Regions from separate parts of the Bariatricus sp. SGI.154 genome, predicted to be linked through region 2. Evidence: predicted binding sites of a transcription regulator. Region 2 holds the regulator's gene; the other holds the start of a gene.
What was found. Region 2 encodes HrcA, which represses chaperone genes, less so after heat shock. Its sites were predicted from a motif close to TGTTAGCACTCNNNNNNNNNGAGTGCTAACA; they were not measured.
Positions count from the first base shown of each region.

Region 1: ACQRBN_RS16810 (Hsp20/alpha crystallin family protein) is a predicted target of HrcA. The motif match lies at 1,997-2,027, and genes of this name have one in related genera.

Region 1 covers NZ_JBNPMC010000059.1:4,118-12,388, reverse strand. Annotated here, with positions in the region: gene groL (chaperonin GroEL) at 1-1,018, opposite strand, end outside; gene ACQRBN_RS16815 (co-chaperone GroES) at 1,041-1,325, opposite strand; gene ACQRBN_RS16810 (Hsp20/alpha crystallin family protein) at 1,513-1,950, opposite strand; gene ACQRBN_RS16805 (MerR family transcriptional regulator) at 2,616-3,410, shown strand; gene ACQRBN_RS16800 (LytR/AlgR family response regulator transcription factor) at 3,426-4,139, shown strand; gene ACQRBN_RS16795 (ATP-binding protein) at 4,139-5,449, shown strand; gene ACQRBN_RS16790 (glycoside hydrolase family 3 C-terminal domain-containing protein) at 5,516-7,945, opposite strand; gene ACQRBN_RS16785 (hypothetical protein) at 7,955-8,271, opposite strand, start outside.
Region 2 covers NZ_JBNPMC010000032.1:15,651-23,921, forward strand. Annotated here, with positions in the region: gene ACQRBN_RS13235 (leucine-rich repeat domain-containing protein) at 1-1,257, opposite strand, end outside; gene ACQRBN_RS13240 (hypothetical protein) at 1,408-1,581, opposite strand; gene dnaJ (molecular chaperone DnaJ) at 1,957-3,144, opposite strand; gene dnaK (molecular chaperone DnaK) at 3,300-5,180, opposite strand; gene grpE (nucleotide exchange factor GrpE) at 5,373-6,044, opposite strand; gene hrcA (heat-inducible transcriptional repressor HrcA) at 6,095-7,138, opposite strand; gene ACQRBN_RS13265 (Crp/Fnr family transcriptional regulator) at 7,351-8,010, opposite strand; gene ACQRBN_RS13270 (ATP-binding protein) at 8,095-8,271, shown strand, end outside.

The DNA.
Region 1 (8,271 bases), on a different contig from region 2:
TCTCTTCGCCTTTCCCCTGACCACCGATGATAACCGTATCATCTTTGGTCACTCTTACGGCTTCTGCACTTCCCAGCATATCCATAGTCACATCTTTCAACTGCATTCCCAGATCATCTAATACTGCCCGGCCGCCTGTCAGAACAGCGATATCTTCCAGCATGGCTTTCCGGTTGTCTCCATACCCCGGTGCTTTGACTGCAACAACATCCAGCGTTCCTCTTAACTTATTTACAATCAGTGTTGTAAGCGCTTCTCCTTCCACATCGTCAGCAATAATAAGCAGACGACTTCCTGCCTGCATAATCTGCTCCAATAATGGAAGAATCTCCTTAATATTAGATATCTTTTTATCCGTGATCAGGATATATGGCTTCTCCATATTCGCTGTCATCTTCTCTTTATCATTGCACATATATCCGGAGAGATAGCCTTTGTCGAACTGCATTCCTTCTACCACTTCAATCTCCGTATTCATAGTCTTGGATTCCTCAATAGTGATCACGCCATTCTCTCCGACCTTCTCCATAGCATCTGCGATCATCTGACCCACTTCATCGTTTCCTGAAGAGACGGCGGCTACTCTTGCGATATGATCTTTGCCGGTTACCGGACGACTCATTCCGATCATGGATTCCTGTACGGCATCTGCCGCTTTTTTCATTCCTCTTCTGATGACCATCGGATTCGCCCCGGCGGCAATATTCTTCATTCCTTCGCTGACCATTGCCTGTGTAAGAACCGTCGCTGTTGTCGTCCCATCTCCGGCAACATCGTTGGTCTTTGTGGCAGCTTCTTTTACAAGCTGTGCTCCCATATTCTCATAGCGGTCTTCCAACTCAATCTCCTTGGCAATTGTCACACCATCATTCGTAATCAGCGGAGCGCCATATGACTTATCCAAGACTACATTCCTGCCTTTTGGTCCCAGTGTGATCTTAACCGTATTCGCAAGTTTATTCACACCTGTCTCCATCTTTTTTCTCACATCTACATCGTAACTAATAGCCTTTGCCATAACTTTCATCCTTCTTTCTTATCTATTCTACTTTTGCTATAATGTCATCTTCAGACACGATTATGAATTCTTCCTCATCAATCTTAAGTTCTGTACCTGCATACTTGGAACAGATCACTCTATCTCCTTCTTTCACAGATGCCGGAACGGTCTTTCCATCGACATATTTCCCAGACCCTACCGCTATTACAACTGCTTCCTGTGGTTTTTCCTTCGCACTGTCAGGAAGGATAATCCCTGATCTTGTTGTCTCTTCCGCTTCTTTATGCTGCAATACTACTCTGTCTCCTAATGGTCTGATCTTCATCTTCTTCCACCTTGCCTTTTTAAAATCTTCTATCTGTAAACCAATTATCTTTTTCAATTAAATAAGGGGGCCTTGTACTTCTGGTCTTAACCGTCTGTACAATAGCCCCTGGTTTTCGGAGGACGCAGGAGTGTATCTTACACTCCTGCAGCAGGCATCCCGTAATCCGAATGCCTTAAGTAAAATATCAGCCTTCAATAGCGATGTAATTATTCTGTTCCACTCTGCGCGCTTCCTCTTTCGGCAAGCTTAATTTTAAGATTCCGTCCTCGAACTTCGCATGGACATCTTCTTCTTTTACTTTATCTCCTACGTAGAAACTTCTGCTTACGGAACCTGAGTAACGCTCTCTTCTGATATATTTTCCATCAGAATCTTTCTGATCATTGTTCACATTCTGTACTGCCTGGATACCCAGATATCCATCTTTCAATTGTACTTTGACATCTTCCTTCTTAAATCCTGGCAGATCAATATCAATCTCATATCCCTGGTCTGTCTCTTTCACATCTGTTCTCATCACATTCTGAGTGTTACTCCCGTGCATAACTCTGCTTGTTCTCGGGAATGAAAAATCCATCAAATCATCAAATAAATTCTCTCCAAAAATACTATGCATCAACATAAAACATTTCTCCTTTCATCTGTTATATTTGTACTATAACACATGTAATTAGCACTGTCAAGAGTCGAGTGCTAATTTTTTAATACTTTTTTCCAATAGATAAGTATCAATTCTTAATATCAAAAAACTGCACTATCTGAACAGTATCAAAAGACCATAGATTCCTTCCTAACCGCCAGATAGCGCAGCAAATTATAATTGTTTTTTAAGATTTCTGATCTCACGCTGTATCCTTCTGCATATACCTTGGTTATCCTTTCCTCTGGCAATAACAGTATTCAGCCTTACTTCAAGTAATTTGATTTTTGCGCTTGGATCCATACTTACACCACCTTTATGTACTATTTTATTTAGTCTTTTTTATCACAAATCAATCTTAAACCTTATTATTATAACAGAGTCAAGTGTTATTGAATTTTTTCTATACTAAGATAATCTTGTTATACTGCGCATATTGAAAGAGAATATCTCCGATACCACATCCAAAAAGATCTACCGGCTTGCACCTGCATATATCTCATTCCACATCTCTTGCTCACGGGTTTTTATATTCATATTAATTCACCAACATTTCCTTCACATAGATTTACATTTATCTTAAACCTTGTTATAATAATAAGGTCAAGCATGGCATAAAATACCTTATTTCAGGAGGTTCTTGACATATGAGCCAATACCTTAAGATTAATGAATTCGCCAAATTAAGAAATATCAATGTTAATTCCCTACGTTATTATGAAAAACTGGGAATCTTAACCCCGGCCAAGACAGACCCAAGAACCGGATATCGCTATTATCTTCCCGAACAGTTAGGGCTTCTGGATACGATTATTCTGTGTATCCATCTTGGAATTCCATTAAAAGAACTGGACACCTACACGGACAGCCAGGGCAACATGAACGAACGGAAGATTCTTGAGGATGGAAAGAGACTTCTGGAACAAAAGATTGCAGATATGCAGATTGGTCTTGAACTTACAAAGTTCAACTTAAGCACCATGGAAGTCAATAAGCACTATCACGACCAGACAGGAATCTATGAGCGCAGGATACCAGAGCGCTATCTGATCGTTGAACCATTCTGTGGAAACTGGAATGACATCATGCAAAAAGAAAAGACGGCCATACAATTATTCCATCATGCACAGGAACATGCACTGTCCCCGGTATTCCCTGCCGGAATCTTAATCCACTACGGAAAAGATAGTATTTCATACGCTTTTTACTTTCAGGTTCTTCACCCGGATAAGGATAACCGACAGATCATCCGTCTTCCAGAGTGCACTTATACCTGCATACAAGTCAAACTGACACCGGAAACAGATATTTTGGAAGTGCTGGATAAGCATTTTACTCTGGCAGAAGAAACAGATCTTCTGATTTCCAATATGATACTGGACAAACTTCACTTTGACAGCAGACATTCTGAGATACAGGTGCCTGTTCTGTCCCCACATTAAGAAAGGAGACGTACCATGATTCGAATCGCAATCGTAGAGGACGAAAAGTCTTATGTACAGACTCTGGAAAAGTATCTGAAAAAATATGAAGAAGATTATTCTGTCTCTTTCCAGATTCAAGCGTTTTATGATGGTCTTGATATTCTTACAGACTATACTGCCCAGTATGATATCATTCTTATGGACATCCAGTTAAAGCATCTGGACGGAATGAAGACTGCGGAAACGATCCGTCAACTGGACGAAGACGTGGCATTTATCTTCATAACTTCTACTGTAGAATTCGCTGTCCAGGGATATCTTGTCAATGCACTGGGCTATGTTGTAAAGCCCGTTACCTATCTCGCATTTTCACAGATACTTAAAAAGGCAATTGCTTACGTGCTCGCCAAACAGACGAAGAATTATCTTAATATTGAAGTAGACGGCGGATTCTTAAGACTGGATACCTCTAATATCTATTATATTGAAAGTCAACGACACTATATTATGGTGCACAGCGGAAAAGGAGACTTTCTTACAGCCGGACCCATGAAAAAAACAGAGACGGAACTTTCTTCTAAAGGATTCTGTAAATGTCACAACGCTTACTTAATTAATTTGCATCACGTGACCGGGATTATAAAGAATAACGTCCTTCTCTCCAACGGTCAAGAACTTCCCATAAGCCGAGCAAAGAAGAGTGTCTTCATGGATGCCCTGACCAACTATATCGGAGGTACTCAGTAATGGAAACTACAATCATCATGGATATCCCTCGTTTTTATACGGCACTGGCAGAATGGGGTGCCTGTCTGCTCTCCGTTCTCATACTACCGCCCAGAATCACTGGATGGAAACGCAGAGCCACCATCCTGGGCGCTCTCATCGTATTCATCCTATATCATGGATTTGCCGGCACATTGCCGCTCTTCTTATGGATTCCCGGCATGACCTGTGCAATTCTTCTGATGTATGGATTCCTTCTGCTAACCTGTAATGTCAACTGGAAAGATGTGGGATTCTGCTGCGCACATGCCTTTGTTCTTGCCGAATTCACCGCATCAATTCACTGGCAGGTCTATGTGTGGTGTGTCTCGTATTTTCATACGGAGAATAAGGCCATCTCCGTTGTCACTATGCTGCTCACCTATATATTGATTGATGTGATATATTACCTGATGGCACGAAAGTCCATTCCCGATGATGAACCAATGGAAATCAGTACTCGCGAACTCATAAGCTGCATTCTGATTGCTCTCAGTGCTTTTGCAATCAGCAACCTTAGTTTTATCTCGCCAAACACACCTTTTTCCGGCATATCAGGTTCTATTCTCTATATACGGACATTGGTTGATTTTGGCGGACTTGTGGTTCTCTTCTCGCTCCAGGCTCTCCGGTCAGAATTGCGGATGCAGAATGAAAACCGTGCCATGAACCTCGTGCTCCAGCATCAGTACGAACAATACCGACTCTCCATTGACAATACCGAACTCCTGCGCAAGGAATTCCATGATCTGAAGCATTATATGATTGCAATCCGTGCGGAAGAAAATCCCCAGAAAAAGGAGCAGTATCTTATGGAAATGGAGGAAGCCATTCGGACTCAGGAAGCATTTGCCAATACAAATAACAGCGTTCTGGATGTGGTGCTGACAACCAAGAGTATCTACTGTGCCCAGAACAATATCCGCTTTACCTGCATGGCAGACGGACAACTGATCTCATTTATGCATGTTAAAGATATCTGCTCCATCTTCGGGAATGCACTAGACAATGCCATTGAATGCGTATCCCAGTTCGAAGAATCCGATAAAAGGCTGATTACACTTTCCATGTATCAGAAGAACCAACTGCTGATGATCCAGTGTGAGAACTACACCGAAACCTCTCTGACTCTTCAGCCGGGGAAACTGCCCTCCACCACCAAAAAGGATGCTTTCTGCCACGGATACGGACTCAAGAGTATCCGCCAGGTTGCTGAAAAATATGGTGGGTCTATGACAATCCAGGCGAAGGATCACTGGTTTACATTAAAAGTGCTTATTCCAATAAAATAACAGATACTCCGGCATCAGACAGATGAACTTTTGTCTTTTGCCGGAGCATCTGTTTCCAGTCAGTTTCTAGCACGATTTCAGTCGCTTCTCGTATTCCTGATTCGCTTTTCGGTTGGAGAAGAAGCCCCCGATAATCTTCTTTATTCCTCTCAGGAAATGTCCATTCACCACTTCTACCATCCCATCCACCATACGCATACTCACTGCCCCTTCTGTCATCTTGGCAATTCCCCTGAATGGCATATTATAGATAAATAAGATATTCAGATCCGGCTTGCCCTTCTCTTCACTCTTTTTCTTCATAATAGCAAGACGTTTATAAATGAACCTTGCCAATCCACTTTTCGCATAATACATCTGGCAGACCGCATCATTCGGTCCCAGGTCTCCTGACCATTTCCCGTAAGGAATCGAATGACCAAGCAGAGTCTCGAATTCCTGATTCTCCACCTGCTGTACCAAGCCAGAGTAGTAAGATGGCATCTGCTCTTTCTCGTACGGATATTCGTCAGTTGTTCCTTCTACTTCTATGCTTCCCTGAAGCCGGATATCTGCCACACTGGCGCCAATCATAATCTGATAACTACCGCCTTCAACTTCCCACTGGTTAGTCTTCACATTCCAGTAACGGAAGGTCTTGTCATCGAATACAATCCTTACCTCACGACTCTCGCCTGTTTTTAAAAATACTTTGGCGAATCCTTTCAGTTCTTTGACCGGGCGGAAGACCTTGCCATCTTTCATTCCTACATATAACTGGACAACTTCTGCTCCATCATATATTCCTGTATTCGTCAAGGTACACGTCACACCCTGATTATCCACCTTAAGATCCGCGTATTCAAACTCTGTATAAGACAAACCATATCCAAACGGATACTGCACCCGCACCTGACTGGTATCATAATACCGGTACCCAACATAGATACCTTCCCGATATTCTGCATTACGTTCCATGCTTGGGAAATTACGAAATGCCGGTGTATCTTCGTAACGGATTGGATAAGTCTCATTAAGTCTTCCGGAAGGATTCACTTTTCCCGTCAGAATATCTAATATGGCACCTGCTCCTGCCTGTCCATTCAGATATCCATGAAGGATTGCTTTACAGCAGTACTGCCATGGCATCTCTACGGAAGCCCCGGCACTCAGAATGCCTACGATATTATCATTGACCTGAGCGATAGCCTCAAGAAGATCAATCTGATTCTGCGGAATCCGCATATGGTTCCTGTCCATTCCCTCTGATTCACTCAATTCATCCAGCCCAAAGAAATACAGGATAACATCCGCTGCTGCCGCCACATCCAATGCCCCCTTCTTCAAAGCCGCATCCTCTTCGCCGGTTCTTGAATATCCTCTTGCTTCTCCTACAATCTGAAGATCATAATCACCCATCTCTTTCATTTTCACGATTGTCTCGAGACTGGTTGGATTCACCATAGAAGACCCTGCTCCCTGATATCTTGGATCGAATGCAAAATCACCGATAACAGCCACCTTGCACTTTGATTTTAATGGCAGAATACATTCGTTATTCTTAAGAAGTACTGTGCTTTCCTGCGCTGCTTTTCTTGCAAGGTGATGATGGCCAAGTTCATCAAAATGCTTCGATCTTCCTTCTGCCATTTGACTTAACACCAATATCGCATCTACCAGATCATCCACACAAGTGTCCAGTTCCTCCATTGACAGTGTCCCATCTTCTATCGCCTTAAGAATCTCTCTCGCAGAATCCAATCCCGGAGCCGGCATCTCGATGTTGGACCGGCATGCAACTCCTTTTACGTGGTCATTAGATGCTCCCCAGTCTGTCACTACGATTCCGTCAAATCCCCACTCATCACGCAGGATTTCCTTCAAAAGATGCTCGTTTTCATTGGCATAGACTCCGTTTACCTCATTATAACTGGTCATAATCGCCTTCGCATTGCCTTCTTTTACTGCAATCTCGAATCCTGTCAGATAGATTTCCCGAAGCGTCCGTTCATCCAGCACAGAATTCATCGCCATACGTCGCAGTTCCTGACTGTTCACTGCAAAATGCTTTGGGCAGGCATACACACCCTTACTCTGGATTCCCCTTACATAAGAAGCCGCCATTTTCCCTGCCAGGTATGGATCCTCTGAAAAGTACTCAAAGTTCCTTCCACAGAGTGGACTTCTCTTAATATTCAGCCCTGGTCCTAAGAGTACATTGACTCCAAGTGCTCCGGCTTCTTCTCCCAATGCCTGTCCGATTTCTTCTCCTAATCCCTCATCCCAACTATTGGCAATGGCTGCCGCAGTCGGAAAACAAGTGGCCGGTACGGAGGCATTTAACCCCAGATGATCTCCTTCGCCCTCCTGCTTACGCAGACCGTGCGGTCCATCTGAGAAGAAGATGGATGGAAGGGAGAGTCGTTTGACCTCCCTCGTCTCCCATTCGGATGCCCCGCTTAGAATCGCCGCCTTCTCTTCTAACGTCATTTTATTAATGATATCTGCATGTTTCATCTCGCTCACCTATTTTTCTTTAAATATCACTTTCATGATTGGGAAAAATACCCAGAAAGATATAATACAGTTAATCAGCATCGTAACAATATCCGCAATCGTCATTCCTACACCTTTGCCCATCACATCCATAAACCATGCATAGATTGGAGCCTTGTAAAGTCCCTGGAGCGCTGCCGCACCTACAGAGATGATGACCCATGCAATAAAGTACCAGAATGCTGCTTTTCCTATGCTGCTGCTGGACTTAAATGTCACATTCCTCTGCAAGAAGAAATTAATAATCTGCGCTGCCAGAAGCGTGATCTCCACAGCCAGGAAATATG
Region 2 (8,271 bases):
ACTATGCTCTATACTCAGCATACCGTTCTTATCAGTAAAATAACTCTTTGTTCCCAGGGCAGTTTTTACGAATTCTACTCCCGACATCGGGTTTCCGTATTTATCTACTACCTTGATCTCCAGTCTGTCCAAAACCGGCTGCTTCGTGCCTCCCTCATCATACTCTGGATAGTATTCCGGTTCCTCATCATTTTCAACCTTCTTCTTATTGGTTCTGGCTGTTTCTGCGCGCGCTGTACCTACATATTCCTTCTGTGTATCCGTCAATTCATCATATGCTGCCAATGCCTTTTCTACATTCTCCAAATCGGATTTCTGCATTTTGCTAATATTAAATGCATCAAATAGCTTATTTACCTCTATTGCCGCAAACAAATCCTCTTTATTTGCATTTTCCGGAAGGAATGTTTTCTCCTTTTCCAGCGAAAACAATTTTGCCAATGGTTTGAAATCTGTAATTGCTGTGTTTCCTCTCAGATTCAGTTCTCTCAAATTCTTCAATCCCGCAAGTGCAGAGATATCTGTCAACTCATTATGGGATATATCCAAAGAGTACACATTGGTCAGTTTACTCATATCCGGAAGTTCCTGTATCTGATTTCCCGAAACTTCTACGAATTCCAGATTTTCCAGTCCTGATATCGCACTGATGTCTGATACTTTATTATTGGAACTATTAAACCGTTTTAATTTCTTCATATTCTCGACAACCGATACATCTGTAATATCTCTGTTTCCAGATACATCTAACTGCGTCAGGTTCACCAACGTTCCTAGTGAACTGATATCATCAATCCCGTTCTGCTTCAGCAAAAGAGTCTGAAGCTGTGTCAATTCTGAAAGAGGACTTACATCTGCGATCCGCTTTCCTTCTACAGCAGAGGTATAACAGATATCTACCATAGACGCTGATTTTGCATATTGAATTCCTTCCAGATTCTCAATCCAGAATGGCTTGGTCCATGTCTCAAAATTCTCCGGATGAGCACACAACTCATAGGAAATTATCTCAACCTGTCTTGCTCCTACTATATCTGCCGTCAGAACCGGAGCGTCTTTGATTGAATTCAATGATGCACGTATTGCCCAGTGGAGTACCGGGTCTTTAATTACTTCCTCTTTCCCAGGTTCATATATATCTACCTCTTCCAGACCCCCGCAGGTATCTGCTTTTGCAGTTGTTCCAAAACCCATGGGACCCACTGACGTCAATGTAAGTGCCAGCAGCAGTGCCATTAATTTTTTCCTTTTTTTCATAATATCTCCTTAATAATCGATTTATAGTTTCCTGTAATTTAAAATCAGACTTCTTTCGTTGACGCCTTTAATAGTACAGAAACCACAGGTCCTGTCTGAGAGGGTCTGCGGTTTCCGCATTAAATTCCAGGCTTATAAAACTCTTAGGCTTTATTCATCTCTTTTTTTCCTGCTCATCTTTCCGATTACTGTCAATGAGGAAACTGCAGCCAGCATAAATGGCCATACCATAGACGGATCACCTGTCTTTACAGACTTAGACTTCTCGGTTGAAGTCTTCTTGGTTGTGCCTGTCTTATCTGCTGATGGCTTATTATCTACCACCGGCTTATCATCGCCTGACGGCTTATTGTCGTCATCTGGATTGTCTACTTCAACAGCACGATACTCATAGGCAAATTCCTGTCCTTCTCCGACAAAATACCAGTTCCAATCAACATCATCGCCAAATGTTGGTGATTTTACTAACGTATAAGCAGGACCAGGTGTAACTCACATGAGCCACACCTGGCCCTGAAATCCCCCCAAATAAGATGGATAACGGCAACCAACTTTCTCTCCCTTACATATTATAATGTAACTATACTCAAATGAGATTATTATAACCAATTTTTCGAATTAGTAGGACAACAGAAAATTAATTTCAAATTGCACAAATAAAAAAACCCGGAAACATGCCGTTTCCGGGAAATGCCCTTGTTAATCATCAAAGGCTTCTTTCATCTTATCCATAAATCCCTTTTTCTTCTTACCACCCTTAGGCTCTGTGTCACTTCCCGCTGCATTCAGCGTGTTTCCTGATAACTCATCGAACCTGCGAAGTGCCTCCTTCGCTTCATGGGTCAAGTGCTCCGGTGTCTGGATCACCAATGTCACATAATGATCGCCACGTACCTGAGAATTCCTGATAGACGGAACTCCCTTGCCTTTCAGACGCACCTTAGTGTCCGTCTTGGTTCCCGGCTTCACAGTGTAGATTACCTCTCCGTCAACCGTTTTGATTCTAATATCTGCACCAAGCGCTGCCTGGGCAAATGAAATCGGCACGGTAGAGAATATATGCATATCCTGACGCTGGAAGATCGGATGTCTGGACACGACTACTTCTACCAGCAAATCTCCTCTTGGACCTCCATTCAGACCTGGTTCGCCTTTTTCACGAATACGGACACTCTGTCCGTTATCAATACCTGCCGGAATAGAAACCGCAATCTTCTTTTTATTAGATACATAACCTGTTCCGCCGCAATCCGGGCATTTTTCACGGATAATCTTACCGGTTCCCTGGCAGTCAGGACAAGTCTGAACGTTCTGAACTGTTCCAAAGAAAGACTGCTGTGTATATACAACCTGACCTTTACCGCCACACTTCGGACAAGTCTCTGGTGATGTTCCCGGCTTTGCTCCTGTACCATTACACTTCGGGCACGGATCTTTCAAGATTACATCCAGTTCCTTCTCACATCCGAATACTGCTTCTTCAAATGTAATTCTAACGCTCTTGCGGATATTCATGCCTTTCATCGGTCCCTGGCTTGCACGACCTCTTCTTCCACCGCCGCCAAACAGATCACCGAAGATATCACCAAAGATATCGCTAAAATCAGCACCGCTAAAGTCGAATCCGCCGAAGCCACCTGCACCACCGGCGCCCCCATCAAATGCCGCATGACCGAACTGATCATACTGACGGCGTTTCTCCGGATCACTTAATACAGCATATGCCTCAGAAGCCTCTTTGAATTTCTTCTCTGCTTCCGCATCTCCAGGATTCATATCAGGATGGTACTTTTTGGCAACCTGTCTATATGCTTTTTTTAAAGTCGCTTCGTCTGCATCCTTGCTGACGCCCAGCACTTCATAATAATCTCTTTTTGATTCTGCCATAGTTTATCCCTTTCTTTCCTAATAATATAGAAGTTTTTTACCTGAAACAATATCTTTATAAGGAAATAAATCCTTCTATATATACAGGGAAATTCTGCGGGATTGCGGCTGGGGATTCCCCAGCCAAATTCCGCAGAATAATTATCTTCCTGCTATTAGACTTCTTTATAATCTCCGTCTACAACGTCATCTCCCTGGAATCCGTCTGGTGCCGGTCCTGCGCCTGCTCCCATATCTGGTCCTGCACCCTGTGCTCCTGCACCAGCTGCAGCGCCAGCCTGCTCATACATCTTCGTGAATACCTTCTGAGCGCTTTCCATTAATTTATCCTTAGCAGCCTTCATCTCTGCAACCTGTGCATCAGAGATGTCATCCATATTCACTTTATCAAGAATCTCTTTTAATGCCTTGCAGTCTGCTTCTACTGCTGCCTTATCTGCTGCATCAAGTTTATCTCCAACTTCTTTCAATGCTTTTTCTGTCTGGAACAACATTGCATCAGCATCGTTCTTAGCATCAATGCCTTCTTTACGCTTCTTATCCTGTGCCTCAAATGCTGCTGCCTCTTTTACTGCCTTATCGATATCCTCGTCAGACATGTTAGATCCTGCAGTAATCGTAATGTGCTGCTCTTTACCTGTTCCAAGGTCTTTCGCAGATACATTAACGATACCATTTGCATCGATATCGAATGTAACCTCAATCTGCGGTACTCCACGTGGAGCCGGTGCGATTCCATCCAGTCTGAACTGTCCAAGTGATTTGTTATCTCTTGCAAACTGTCTCTCACCCTGTACTACGTTGATATCTACGGCTGTCTGATTATCAGCTGCTGTAGAGAAGATCTGGCTCTTCTTTGTAGGAATTGTTGTATTTCTCTCAATCAGTCTTGTAGCAACACCGCCCATAGTCTCGATAGACAGTGACAGTGGAGTTACATCAAGAAGAAGGATGTCTCCTGCGCCTGCATCTCCTGCAAGTTTACCACCCTGAACAGAAGCACCAAGTGCTACACATTCATCCGGATTCAGAGACTTGCTTGGCTCTTTGCCTGTCAGACGTTTTACTTCTTCCTGCACAGCCGGGATACGTGTAGATCCACCAACCAACAGTACCTGACCAAGTTCAGAAGCATTCAGTCCTGCATCAGAAAGCGCTCTTCTTACTGGCTCAGATGTCTTCTCTACCAAGTCGTGAGTCAATTCATCGAATTTTGCTCTTGTCAGATTCATATCGAAATGCTTTGGACCTTCTGCTGTTGCTGTAATGAATGGCAGGTTGATATTAGTTGTTGTTGCAGAAGACAGTTCTTTCTTAGCCTTCTCTGCTGCTTCTTTTAATCTCTGAAGTGCCATCTTATCTGTAGATAAGTCTACACCTTCCTGTTTCTTGAACTCAGCGATCATGTAGTCTGTGATCTTCTGGTCGAAGTCATCTCCACCAAGTCTGTTATTACCTGCTGTAGATAATACTTCGATAACGCCGTCACCAATCTCGATGATAGATACATCGAATGTACCACCACCTAAGTCGTATACCATGATCTTCTGCTCTTTCTCATTATCAAGACCATATGCAAGCGCTGCTGCTGTAGGCTCGTTGATGATACGCTTTACATCAAGACCTGCAATCTTACCAGCATCCTTGGTTGCCTGACGCTGAGCATCGTTAAAGTAAGCAGGTACTGTGATAACAGCCTCTGTTACCTTCTCACCAAGATATCCTTCTGCATCTGCTTTTAACTTCTGAAGGATCATCGCGGAAATCTCCTGTGGAGAATATCTCTTGTCATCAACGGTTACTTTGTAATCGCTTCCCATCTCTCTCTTAATAGAAGAGATTGTTCTCTCTGCATTGGTTACTGCCTGACGTTTTGCAGGCTCACCTACCAGACGCTCTCCTGTCTTTGAAAACGCTACAACAGATGGTGTTGTTCTAGCTCCTTCTGTATTCGCGATAACTGTTGGCTGACCACCTTCCATAACAGCCACACAACTGTTTGTTGTTCCTAAGTCAATACCTATAATTTTGCCCATTATAAAGACCTCCTATTTTTATGAAATAATAATTAATTGTAAGTGTCATATGAAGTTCGATTCGCTTCGCTCCTCGAACAACCTTCACACTAAATTCTGTGAAGATACTCTTCACTTTGTTCAGAGTATCTACCTTCATACTAAGTTCGATAATACCTCACTAAGTATTCAGGCATCATTAAGTGTTCAGGTTTAGTTCGCTACTTTTACCATGCTGTGTCTTACGACGGAATCACGGTACATGTAACCTTTCTGAAACTCTTCGGCTACGATATTCTCACCGAGGTTCTCATCTTCCACGTGCATCACTGCATTGTGGAAATCAGGATTGAATTCCTGTCCTACCGCTTCGATAGGTTTGACCCCTACACTTTCCAGTGTTGTCATTAACTGCTTATACACCATCTCCATTCCTTGGATGAAGGGATCTTCTTTGTCTTCTTCCTTGACTGCTCCAAGCCCACGCTCGAAATTGTCAACTACCGGAAGAATCTTATCTATGATATCTTTCGCTCCTATCTCGTACATCTGGGACTTCTCCCTCTCCGTACGTTTGCGGAAGTTATCAAACTCTGCCATCTGACGAGTGAGTCTGTCAGTCAGTTCCTCAATCTTCTCGTCTTTTTTATCTTTTTTATTCTTCTTGCCAAATAATTTCTTTCCGGATTTTGGTTCTTCTTCGCCGTCCTTTGCCTCTTCTTCCTCGCTGTCTTCAGCTGCTTCGCCATCTCCGCCAACTGTCGCCTCTTCTTCTGGCTCTTCACTGGCTTCTGCTGTATTACCGCTGTCATCAGAAGTTTCTGCCGCTTCTTGTTCTGCCTGCTCTGCTGCCTTCTTCGCTTCCTCTACAGCCTCTTTTACCATCTCTTCCTGGCTTTTCTCCTGCTGATTCTCCAAGGGTTATTCCACCTTTCTTATTCATTCTTATGAAACATCTGATCCAACTCATTCTGGAGTCGTTTCATAGATTTTAATACATGCTCATAATCCATTCGCTTCGGTCCGATAATACCTATCGTTCCCTTCATGCCGTCACCTAATTCATAAGTTGCGGTAACGACACTACAGTCTTTCATAGTCTGAACCGGAGTCTCATCTCCGATATACACCTGAATTCCGGTATTCTCTTCCTGAGATAATGTCTGGGTTACAAGTTCTGTCAACTGCTGCTTCTCTTCAAATGCATTGATAATCTCCTGGGCGCTCTGCTTATCACTAAGTTCCGGATACTTGAATATGTTCGTGGCTCCGCTTGTGTAGATCTGCATATCTTCATCTACCTGAATGGCATCCGCCACCGCATCTAATACCTTGCCAACCACTTGGCTGTGTATCCCGGCCTGTTCTTTTAATCTCGCGATCAGCCCAAGATTGATTGCTTCAATCGACATGCCGTTCAATGTAGTGTTCAAGAGCATATTCAATTTCAGCAGATTCTCATTGCTGAGCGGCTCTTCTATATTAATGATCTTATTCTTGATCACATTGCCGCCAAGTACGATTACCGCAATCACCTGTTCCGCATCCACCATGGATAACTGGATGAATTTAATCTTGTTCGCGTTATTCATCGGTGTAGAAACCATAGTCGCATAATTCGTACTATTGGCAAGAACCTTGGCTGCCTGCTTCAGGAGTTGTTCCATCTTGTCTGCCTTATCAAGCATCTGCTCCTGCATCTCGCTTAATTCCTGCTCCTTCTCATCCATCAGCATATCTACATATAATCTGTAGCCTTTATCCGAAGGAATACGTCCGGCTGACGTATGCGGCTGCATGATATATCCAAGTTCTTCCAAGTCTGCCATCTCATTGCGGATCGTTGCAGAACTTAAATTTAAATCCGTATATTTGGAAATCGTTCTGGACCCGACCGGCTCGCCTGTCTCCAGATACGTCTGAATGATTGCATGCAATATCTTTAACTTACGATCACTCAAGCCATGTTCTGATATCATTCGCCTTCCTCCTTTCGGATTTTGTTTTATTAGCACTCTTTGTTTTTGAGTGCTAACACCTTTCGACTATTAATTTAGCACTGCTGATTTGTTTTGTCAACACTCTTTATACATTTTTTATAAGTTTGGGATGTAGTAAAATGCACTTTTACTACGTCCCAAATTGAAAAATGTGGTGTACCTAACTGAAAAATGTGGTGTACCCACCTGAATTACTTAAGCCAGAATTCACTTCTGAGATAATCCACCACCCCTTCTTTCCTAAGTTTCCCAAGTTCTGCCGACATAGCGCTCCTCTCCACACAGAGATAATCCGCCAGCCCTTGCCTGTCGAATGGAATGCAAAAATGCCTGCTTCCTGCCCTTTTAGACTGGTCTGACAGATAGGACATCAGCTTTTCCCTGGTGGTCCGTCTGGAAAGATACCGGATCTTCTCTCCCAGCAATACATTCTTCCCCGCTAGGATATGCACCATATTCCTAACCAGTTCCTGATGAAACTGACAGGCAGTCGGGCAGACAGTCAATACCCGCCTTACATCCAACTGCAGAACAGCACTGTCTTCCACCGCCGCTACACTCACCGGACTTCTATCAAACTTTGCACAGGCATAAGCCGCTCCGAATAACTCTCCTTGCCCCACCTGCTCAAGGATCGTCCGATTCCCAAACACATCCTCATTCATTACCTGCACACATCCCTTAAGAACTACTCCAACCTTTCCAACTGGCTCTCCTTCCACCAGGATAACCTCGTTTCTTCCATAATTCCGGACAGTTCCTCCCAGACACGAAAGCATATTCTCAAGATCCTCCTCCTTAATTCCTTGAAATAACGGAGAAGCCGACAGCATGTCTATATTAATTTTCATATTTTCACTCCCTTTGTTGGAAAAACAACATATTTTCTTTTCTCATTGTAGTAAATTATGTGTATCAAATCAAGGAGGTACATTATGATAAGAACAATTATTCATATAGACGAAGAAAAATGCAACGGCTGCGGAGCCTGTGCTGCAGCCTGCCACGAAGGAGCGATCCAGATGGTCGATGGAAAAGCCAGATTAATCCGAGACGATTATTGCGACGGATTAGGAAACTGTCTTCCAGTATGTCCGACAAACGCAATCTCA